DNA from 2 places in the Micromonospora sp. WMMD735 genome. Region 2 is predicted to be linked to the other one. Evidence: predicted binding sites of a transcription regulator. Region 2 holds the regulator's gene; the other holds the start of a gene.
What was found. Region 2 encodes HrcA, which represses chaperone genes, less so after heat shock. Its sites were predicted from a motif close to GGTTNGCACNCTCNNNNNGAGNGTGCNAACC; they were not measured.

Region 1 (3,881 bases), 600 kb from region 2:
GTTGCTCGGGCGACAACGCCGAGCCCCGCTTGAGGATCTCCACCCGGCCGACCCGGCGCTCCCGCAGCAGCGCGCGCAGCCGCTTCAGCGAGAACGGCAGCACGTCGACGATCTCCAGACACCTGCCGAACGGGGTGGGGCGCGGGGCGTCCGCGTAGAGGTAGGCGATGCTCGGGTCGCCAAGCGTCGCGTCGAGGGTGTCGGCCAGTTCGGCGACCAGGTGCGCCCGGACCACCGCCGGGTCCGGGTCGTACAGGTAGCGCCGTACCGGTCCGACTCCCGCCTCGACGTCACCCGTGCCGGTCAGTTGGTGGCTCCGTTCCGGCGGGTCACCGGGGACGGCCGGGCGGTGGTCGTCGGTCGTCCCGGCACCGGGACCCGTGTGCCGCTCCCCGGGGGTCGCCGGGTCGCCCGCCGGGCGCTGCCGGTCGGCGGGCCCCACCCGCAGCACGGTCGCCCGGCGGGGCACCCCGGCGAGCGGGCCGCCCCACAGGGCCGCCTCGACCAGGTCGCCGTCGACGCTGACCCACTCCGCCTCGGCGTCGGCCGGGATCCGGGCGTGGTCGATGCCGGGAGCCACCTTCACCACCGTGTGCGGCACCCGCGCGGCCAGCCCGGTGACGAAGTCCCACGGCGGCGAGTAGGCGTCCGGGTCGAAGATCCGCCGTCCGGTGCCGGCCCGTCGTCGGGCCGGATCGCAGAAGACCGCGTCGACCCGGGTCACGTCGAACGCCGTCGCGTCGCCGCACTCCACGGTGAACCGCCCGGCCAGCCCGGCTGCCTCGGCGTTCGCGGCGGCCAGCGCGGCGGTGACCGGGTCGGCCTCCACGCCGTAGACCCGGATGCCGGCGCGGGCGGCGGCGAGCGCGTCGGCACCGAGGCCGCAACCCAGGTCGGCGAGGGTGCGTACCCCGGCGGCGGCGAGCCGGGCGGCCCGCCGGTCGGCGACCACCCGGCGGGTGGCCTGCTCCAGACCGGGGCGGGTGAGGAACATCCCGGCCGCCTCCGGGCCGAACTTGCCGACCGCGCGGCGACGCAGCTCGGCCTGGGTCAGCGCGGCGGCGGCCAGCCCGGCCGGCACCCCGCGCGAGCGCAGTGCCGCCGCCGCGACCAGCGGGTCGCCGCCGGCCACCCCGGCCGCCGCGGCGAGCGCGGCCGACCCCTCGGCGGTACGCAGCGCGGCGAACTGGTCGAGATCCACCCGCCCATTGTCCGGCCCTCCCGGGAGATCGACTCAGGCGGGCCGATGTCGCGGTGTCCGAGCGGTGTCGTCACCGCAACCTCCCCACCCTTGAGTTGATCATGGCGGGCGGTTGAACGGCGGCGACACGAAGGGCGGCAGATTGGCACTCTCCTTGACGGAGTGCTAGCCGAGGAATAACCTGCGATTAGCACTCTCACCCCGAGGGTGCCAGCGTTCGGGCCGTCCGGCCCGGGTGCTGAACGCCAGGCGGACCGGCACCCGCGACGACGGCCCCGCCCGGTGGCATGTGGCAGATTGACGCTGGTCGGACTCTCGGCCGGCAACGAAACCAAGTACCCCAGGAGGGTATGCCCGTGACTACCGCGACCAAGGTTGCGATCAAGCCGCTCGAGGACCGGATCGTGGTCCAGGCGAACGAGGCTGAGACCACCACGGCGTCGGGCATCGTGATCCCCGACACCGCCAAGGAGAAGCCGCAGGAGGGCACCGTCCTCGCCGTCGGCCCCGGCCGGATCGACGACAAGGGCAACCGCGTGCCGCTCGACGTCAACGTCGGCGACACCGTCCTCTACTCGAAGTACGGCGGCACCGAGATCAAGTACGCCGGCGAGGAGTACCTGGTGCTCTCCGCCCGCGACGTTCTCGCGGTCATCGAGAAGTAACCAACCGATTCCCGTGTCGTCGCCCCGGTCCGGCTCGCCGGGCCGGGGCGACGACGCTTCGAAGGGACATTCATGGCGAAGATCCTGAGCTTCTCGGACGACGCCCGGCACCTGCTGGAGCACGGTGTCAACGCCCTCGCGGACGCGGTCAAGGTCACCCTCGGCCCGCGCGGGCGCAACGTCGTCCTGGACAAGAAATTCGGTGCGCCGACGATCACCAACGATGGTGTGACCATCGCCAAGGAGATCGAGCTCACCAACCCGTACGAGAACCTCGGCGCGCAGCTGGTCAAGGAGGTGGCGACGAAGACCAACGACGTCGCCGGCGACGGGACCACCACCGCGACCGTGCTGGCCCAGGCCATGGTCCGCGAGGGCCTGCGCAACGTGGCCGCCGGGGCCAACCCGACCGGCCTCAAGCGGGGCGTCGACGCGGCGGCCACCAAGGTCTCCGAGTCGCTGCTCGGCCGGGCCGTCGAGGTGGCCGACAAGAAGGCGATCGCGCACGTCGCGACGATCTCGGCGCAGGACGCCACCATCGGTGAGCTGATCGCCGAGGCGATGGAGCGGGTCGGCCGCGACGGTGTCATCACCGTCGAGGAGGGCTCCACCCTCAACACCGAGCTGGAGGTGACCGAGGGTCTCCAGTTCGACAAGGGCTTCATCTCGCCGAACTTCGTCACCGACTCGGAGTCGCAGGAGTCGGTGCTGGAGGACCCGTACATCCTCATCACCACGCAGAAGATCTCGGCGATCGAGGAGCTGCTGCCGCTGCTGGAGAAGGTTCTCCAGAACAACAAGCCGCTGCTGATCGTCGCCGAGGACGTCGAGGGCCAGGCGCTGTCCACCCTGGTGGTCAACGCGATCCGCAAGACCGTCAAGGTCTGCGCGGTCAAGGCCCCCGGCTTCGGCGACCGCCGCAAGGCGATGCTCCAGGACATGGCGATCCTGACCGGCGCCGAGCTGGTCGCCCCGGAGCTGGGCTACCGGCTCGACCAGGTCGGCCTGGAGGCGCTCGGCACCGCCCGGCGCGTCGTGGTCGACAAGGAGAACACCACGGTCGTCGACGGCGGCGGCAAGTCCGCCGAGGTCGCCGACCGGGTCGCCCAGATCCGCAAGGAGATCGAGGCGTCCGACTCCGACTGGGACCGGGAGAAGCTGGCCGAGCGGCTGGCGAAGCTCTCCGGCGGCATCGCGGTCATCAAGGCGGGCGCGGCGACCGAGGTCGAGATGAAGGAGCGCAAGCACCGCATCGAGGACGCGATCGCCGCCACCAAGGCCGCTGTCGAGGAGGGGACGGTTCCCGGCGGCGGTGCCGCGCTGGCCCAGATCCGCTCGGTGCTCGACGACGACCTCGGCCTGACCGGTGACGAGAAGGTCGGTGTCTCGATCGTGCGCAAGGCGCTGGTCGAGCCGCTGCGCTGGATCGCCCAGAACGCCGGCCACGACGGCTACGTGGTGGTGGAGAAGGTCGCCGGCCAGGACTGGGGCCAGGGCCTCGACGCCGCTCAGGGCGAGTACGTCGACCTGGTCAAGTCCGGCATCATCGACCCGGTGAAGGTGACCCGCAACGCGGTCACCAACGCCGCGTCGATCGCCGGCCTCCTGCTGACCACCGAGAGCCTGGTGGTCGAGAAGCCGGAGCAGCCGGAGCCGGCCGCCGCCGGTGGGCACGGCCACGGCCACGGTCACGGCCACCAGCACGGCCCGGGTTTCTGACCCGGTAGCACGCCAGGTCAGGGCGCACCGTCGTACTTCGGCGGTGCGCCCTGACGCGTACGGTGACCGCTGCTTACGGAACGGTGACGTGGTTGGCGGCCGGCCCGGTCGATCGACGACACTGGCCGGATGAGCACCACCCCCCGTGGCTTCGCCGCGCTGGCCGGGGTCACCGCCGCCGTGGTGGCCATCGGTGTCGCCGAGCCGGTCGCCGTCCTCACCGGTCCCCGTTCCGCCCCGCTGATCGCCGTCGGCGGGGTCGTGGTCGACACGGTCCCCGAGCCGCTCAAGCAGTT
Region 2 (3,881 bases):
GACCAGGACGAGTCGACCGACCCGAGACCGTCGAGCACGGCCCGACCGGGACGAGATCACCCGGCACGAAACCGGCCGCAACACGACCGACCGGGACAAGCCGACCAGGATGAGACCGGTCGGAACGGCCCGACCGGTCAGGCGTGGCCGTTGAAGGCGTCGCGCATCCGGGAGAAGAAGCCGCCCTGCTTGCTCAGCTCGGCGACCTCCTCGCCCCGGGTCTTGGCGAAGTCCCGCAGCATCTTCTCCTGGTCGGCGTCGAGCTTGGTGGGGGTACGCACGTCGAGGTGGACGTAGAGGTCGCCCCGCCCGGTGCCGCGCAGGTGCGGTACGCCCCGGGCACGCAGCCGCAACGTGCTGCCCGGCTGGGTGCCGGCCTTCACGTCGAGGTTCTCGTCGCTGTCCAGCGTCTTGATGGTGAGCCGGGTGCCCAGCGCGGCGGCGGTCATCGGCACGGTGACCCGGCAGTGCAGGTCGTCGCCCTTGCGGGAGTAGACGTCGTGCGGCCGCTCGTGGATCTCGACGTAGAGGTCACCGGCGGTGCCGCCGCCCGGGCCGACCTCGCCCTGCTGGGCGAGCCGGATGCGCATGCCGTCCTCGACGCCGGCCGGGATCTTGACGGTCAGCGAGCGGCGGGTCCGCACCCGGCCGTCGCCGGCGCAGGTCGGGCAGGGGTGCGGGATGGTGGTGCCGTAGCCCTGGCAGACGGTGCACGGCCGGGCCGAGACGACCTGACCGAGGAAGGTGCGCTGCACCGACTGCACCTCGCCCCGGCCACCGCACGCCTCGCAGGTCGCCAGGTGGGTGCCGGCTGCGGTGCCCGCCCCGGAGCAGGTGGTGCAGAGCACGGCGGTGTCGACCGTGATCGGGGCCTCGACGCCGAACGCGGTCTCGTGCAGGTCCAGTTCCAGCCGCAGGATCGCGTCGGCCCCGGGCCGGGTCCGTGGCCGTGGGCCACGGGTGCCACCGGCCGCGCCACCGAAGAAGGCGTCCATGATGTCCTGGAAGCCGACGAACGGGCCGGCCCCGCCGGGGCCACCCGGGCCGCCGGCGCCCCCGCCGCCCGGGGCGAGCGGGTCGCCGCCCAGGTCGACGATCTGCCGCTTCCGGTCGTCCGAGAGGACCTCGTACGCGGCGTTGATGTCCTTGAACTTCTCCTGTGCCTCCGGGTCCGGATTGACGTCCGGGTGGAACTGCCGCGCCAGCTTGCGGTAGGCGCGCTTGATCTCGTCGTCGGAGGCTTCCCGGCTCACGCCGAGAATGCCGTAGTAGTCCCTGGCCACTGCGTTCCGTGTCCTCATGTTCGTCTCGCGTTTGCGCCGGTCGGCGGCCGGAGCCGGCCGCCGGCCCTGACTGGTCAGTTCTGGGCCAGCAGCTCGCCCACGTAGCGTGCCACGGCCCGCACCGTGGCGATGGTGCCGGGGTAGTCCATCCGGGTCGGGCCGAGCACGCCCAGCCCGCCGACGATGGTGCTGCCCGGGCCGTACCCGGTGCTGACCACCGAGGCGGCACGGAGATTGTCGACCTCGTTCTCGTCGCCGATCAGCACCCGGGTGGTGCTCGGCTCCGCCTCGCCGATCAGCTTGAGCAGCACGACCTCCTCTTCGAGCGCCTCCAGGATGGGTCGCAGCGAGCCCTGGAAGTCGAGCAGGCCGCCCCGGGTGAGGTTGGCGGTGCCGGCCAGCGCGAGCCGCTCCTCGGTGCGCTCGACCAGGGTCTCCAACAGCACGGTGGACAGGGTGGTCATCGCGCCGCGCAGGTGTGGAGCACTCTCGTCGACCAGCGCCTGCACCAGCGGCGGAGTGTCGGACAACCGACTCCCGACCAGTTTCTCGTTGACCAGCCGGCGCAGGTCGAGGACGTCGTCGGCGGGGACCGGCGCGGCCAGCTCGACCAGCCGCTGTTCGACCCGCCCGGTGTCGGCGATCATGACCAGCATCAGCCGGGTGGTGGAGATCGGGACCAGTTCCAGGTGGCGCACCGACGAGCGGGCCAGCGACGGGTACTGCACCACGGCGACCTGCCGGGTGAGCTGCGCCAAAAGGCGTACGGTGCGGTGCACCACGTCGTCGAGGTCGACCGCGCCGACCAGGAAGCGCTCGATGGCTCGGCGTTCGGCCGGGCTGAGCGGTTTGACCCGGGAGAGCCGGTCGACGAAGAGGCGGTAGCCCCGGTCGGTGGGGACCCGGCCGGCGCTGGTGTGCGGCTGCCGGATGTAGCCCTCCTCCTCCAGCACCGCCATGTCGTTGCGGACGGTCGCCGGGGAGACCCCGAGCTGGTGCCGCTCGACGAGCGTCTTGCTGCCGACGGGCTCCTGCGTGGCGACGTAGTCCTCGACGATCGCCCGCAGCACGGCGAGTTTGCGGTCGTCGAGACCCATCTCCCACCTCCTGACGCACGTCGTTGCGGGCGCTGTCACACCCGGGCGAGCACTCTGGCACTCGACTGTAGCGAGTGCCAGTCTACGTCGGCAGTACCGCCACCGATATGATCAAGACGGACCATGACGGCGGGGGCGCTGACGCACGTTCGAGGCCAACCTCACCAGTGTCGCTCTGGTGCACCCTTGCCGGCAGCCCCTACCGTGGCGGGCATGACTGAACCACCTCGCCCTCCCGGCGCGGGCGACGGGTTCCCGCAGGACCCGACCGCGCCCCAGGGCTCGCCATACGAACCGCCCACCGCACCACTGTCCGGCGCGCCGGGCGCTGGCGGGTATCCCCCGCCCGGCGGGTATCCCCCGCCCACCGGCGACCAGCCGCCCGCGGGCGGTTACCCCCCGCCGGGTGGCTACCCCCCGCCCGGTGGCGGATATCCGACCGGCGGCACCTACGGCGCGCCGAGCGGCGGCTACGCCAACAGCGAGGACAAGACCTGGGCGCTGGTCGCGCACTTCGGCGGTGCCGCCGGCGCGCTGATCAGCTTCGGCCCGCTCGGCTTCGTCGCCCCGCTGATCGCCTACCTGGTACGCGGGCAGCAGTCGCCGGCCGTCCGGGCGCAGGCCCTGGCCGCGCTGAACTTCCAGATCCTCTGGTCGATCATCGCGTTCGTGCTGCTCTTCGTGAGCTGGTGCCTGCTCTTCCTGCCCAGCATCGCGGTCGTGGTGATCCAGATCCTGTTCGGGATCATCGCCGGCATGAAGGCCAACGAGGGTCAGGCCTACCGCTACCCGATGTCCACCAGCTTCATCAAGTGAGTCCCGACCGGCCGCTCCCCCGGCCGGTCGGGCACCACCGCCGGCCCCGACGCGCCCCGGCAGGGTGCGCGGCGGGCCGGCGCGGCCACGCTCAGGGCAGCAGGTCGCGGACCACCGCGTCGGCCAGCAGCCGGCCCCGCAGGGTGAGCACCGCCCGTCCCTGCGGATAGGCCACCGGGTCCAGCAGCCCGTCGGCGAGCGCGCGGGCGGCGGCGGCCCGGCCCGCGTCGTCCAGCACCTCCAGCGGCAGGCCGGAGGCGAGCCGCAGGCGCAGCATCACGTCCTCCGTGTGCGTCTCGGCCGGGGTGAGGATCTCCCGGGCCAGGCCGGGTGAGTGCCCGGCGGCGAGTCGCTGCGCGTACGTCGTGGGATGTTTGACGTTCCACCAGCGCACCCCGCCGACGTGGCTGTGCGCCCCCGGGCCGAGGCCCCACCAGTCGCCGCCGGTCCAGTAGAGCAGGTTGTGCCGGCACCGGGCCGCCCCGCCGCGGGCCCAGTTGGAGACCTCGTACCAGGAGAAACCGGCCGCGTCGAGGGCGTCCTCGGCGGCCAGGTAGCGGTCCGCCGCCACGTCGTCGGAGGGGTACGGCAGCTCGCCGCGCCGCATCCGGGCGGCCAGCCGGGTGCCGTCCTCCACGATCAGGGCGTACGCGCTGACGTGGTCGACCCCGGCGGCGACCACCTG

Region 1: groES (co-chaperone GroES) is a predicted target of HrcA. The motif match lies at 1,387-1,417, and genes of this name have one in related genera.

The regions. Positions count from the first base shown of each region.
Region 1 covers NZ_JBMHMJ010000002.1:4,123,653-4,127,533, reverse strand. Annotated here, with positions in the region: gene ACN268_RS17525 (THUMP-like domain-containing protein) at 1-1,201, opposite strand, end outside; gene groES (co-chaperone GroES) at 1,552-1,866, shown strand; gene groL (chaperonin GroEL) at 1,939-3,585, shown strand; gene ACN268_RS17510 (molybdopterin-dependent oxidoreductase) at 3,715-3,881, shown strand, end outside.
Region 2 covers NZ_JBMHMJ010000002.1:3,526,531-3,530,411, forward strand. Annotated here, with positions in the region: gene dnaJ (molecular chaperone DnaJ) at 138-1,283, opposite strand; gene hrcA (heat-inducible transcriptional repressor HrcA) at 1,358-2,380, opposite strand; gene ACN268_RS14885 (DUF4870 domain-containing protein) at 2,594-3,196, shown strand; gene hemW (radical SAM family heme chaperone HemW) at 3,288-3,881, opposite strand, start outside.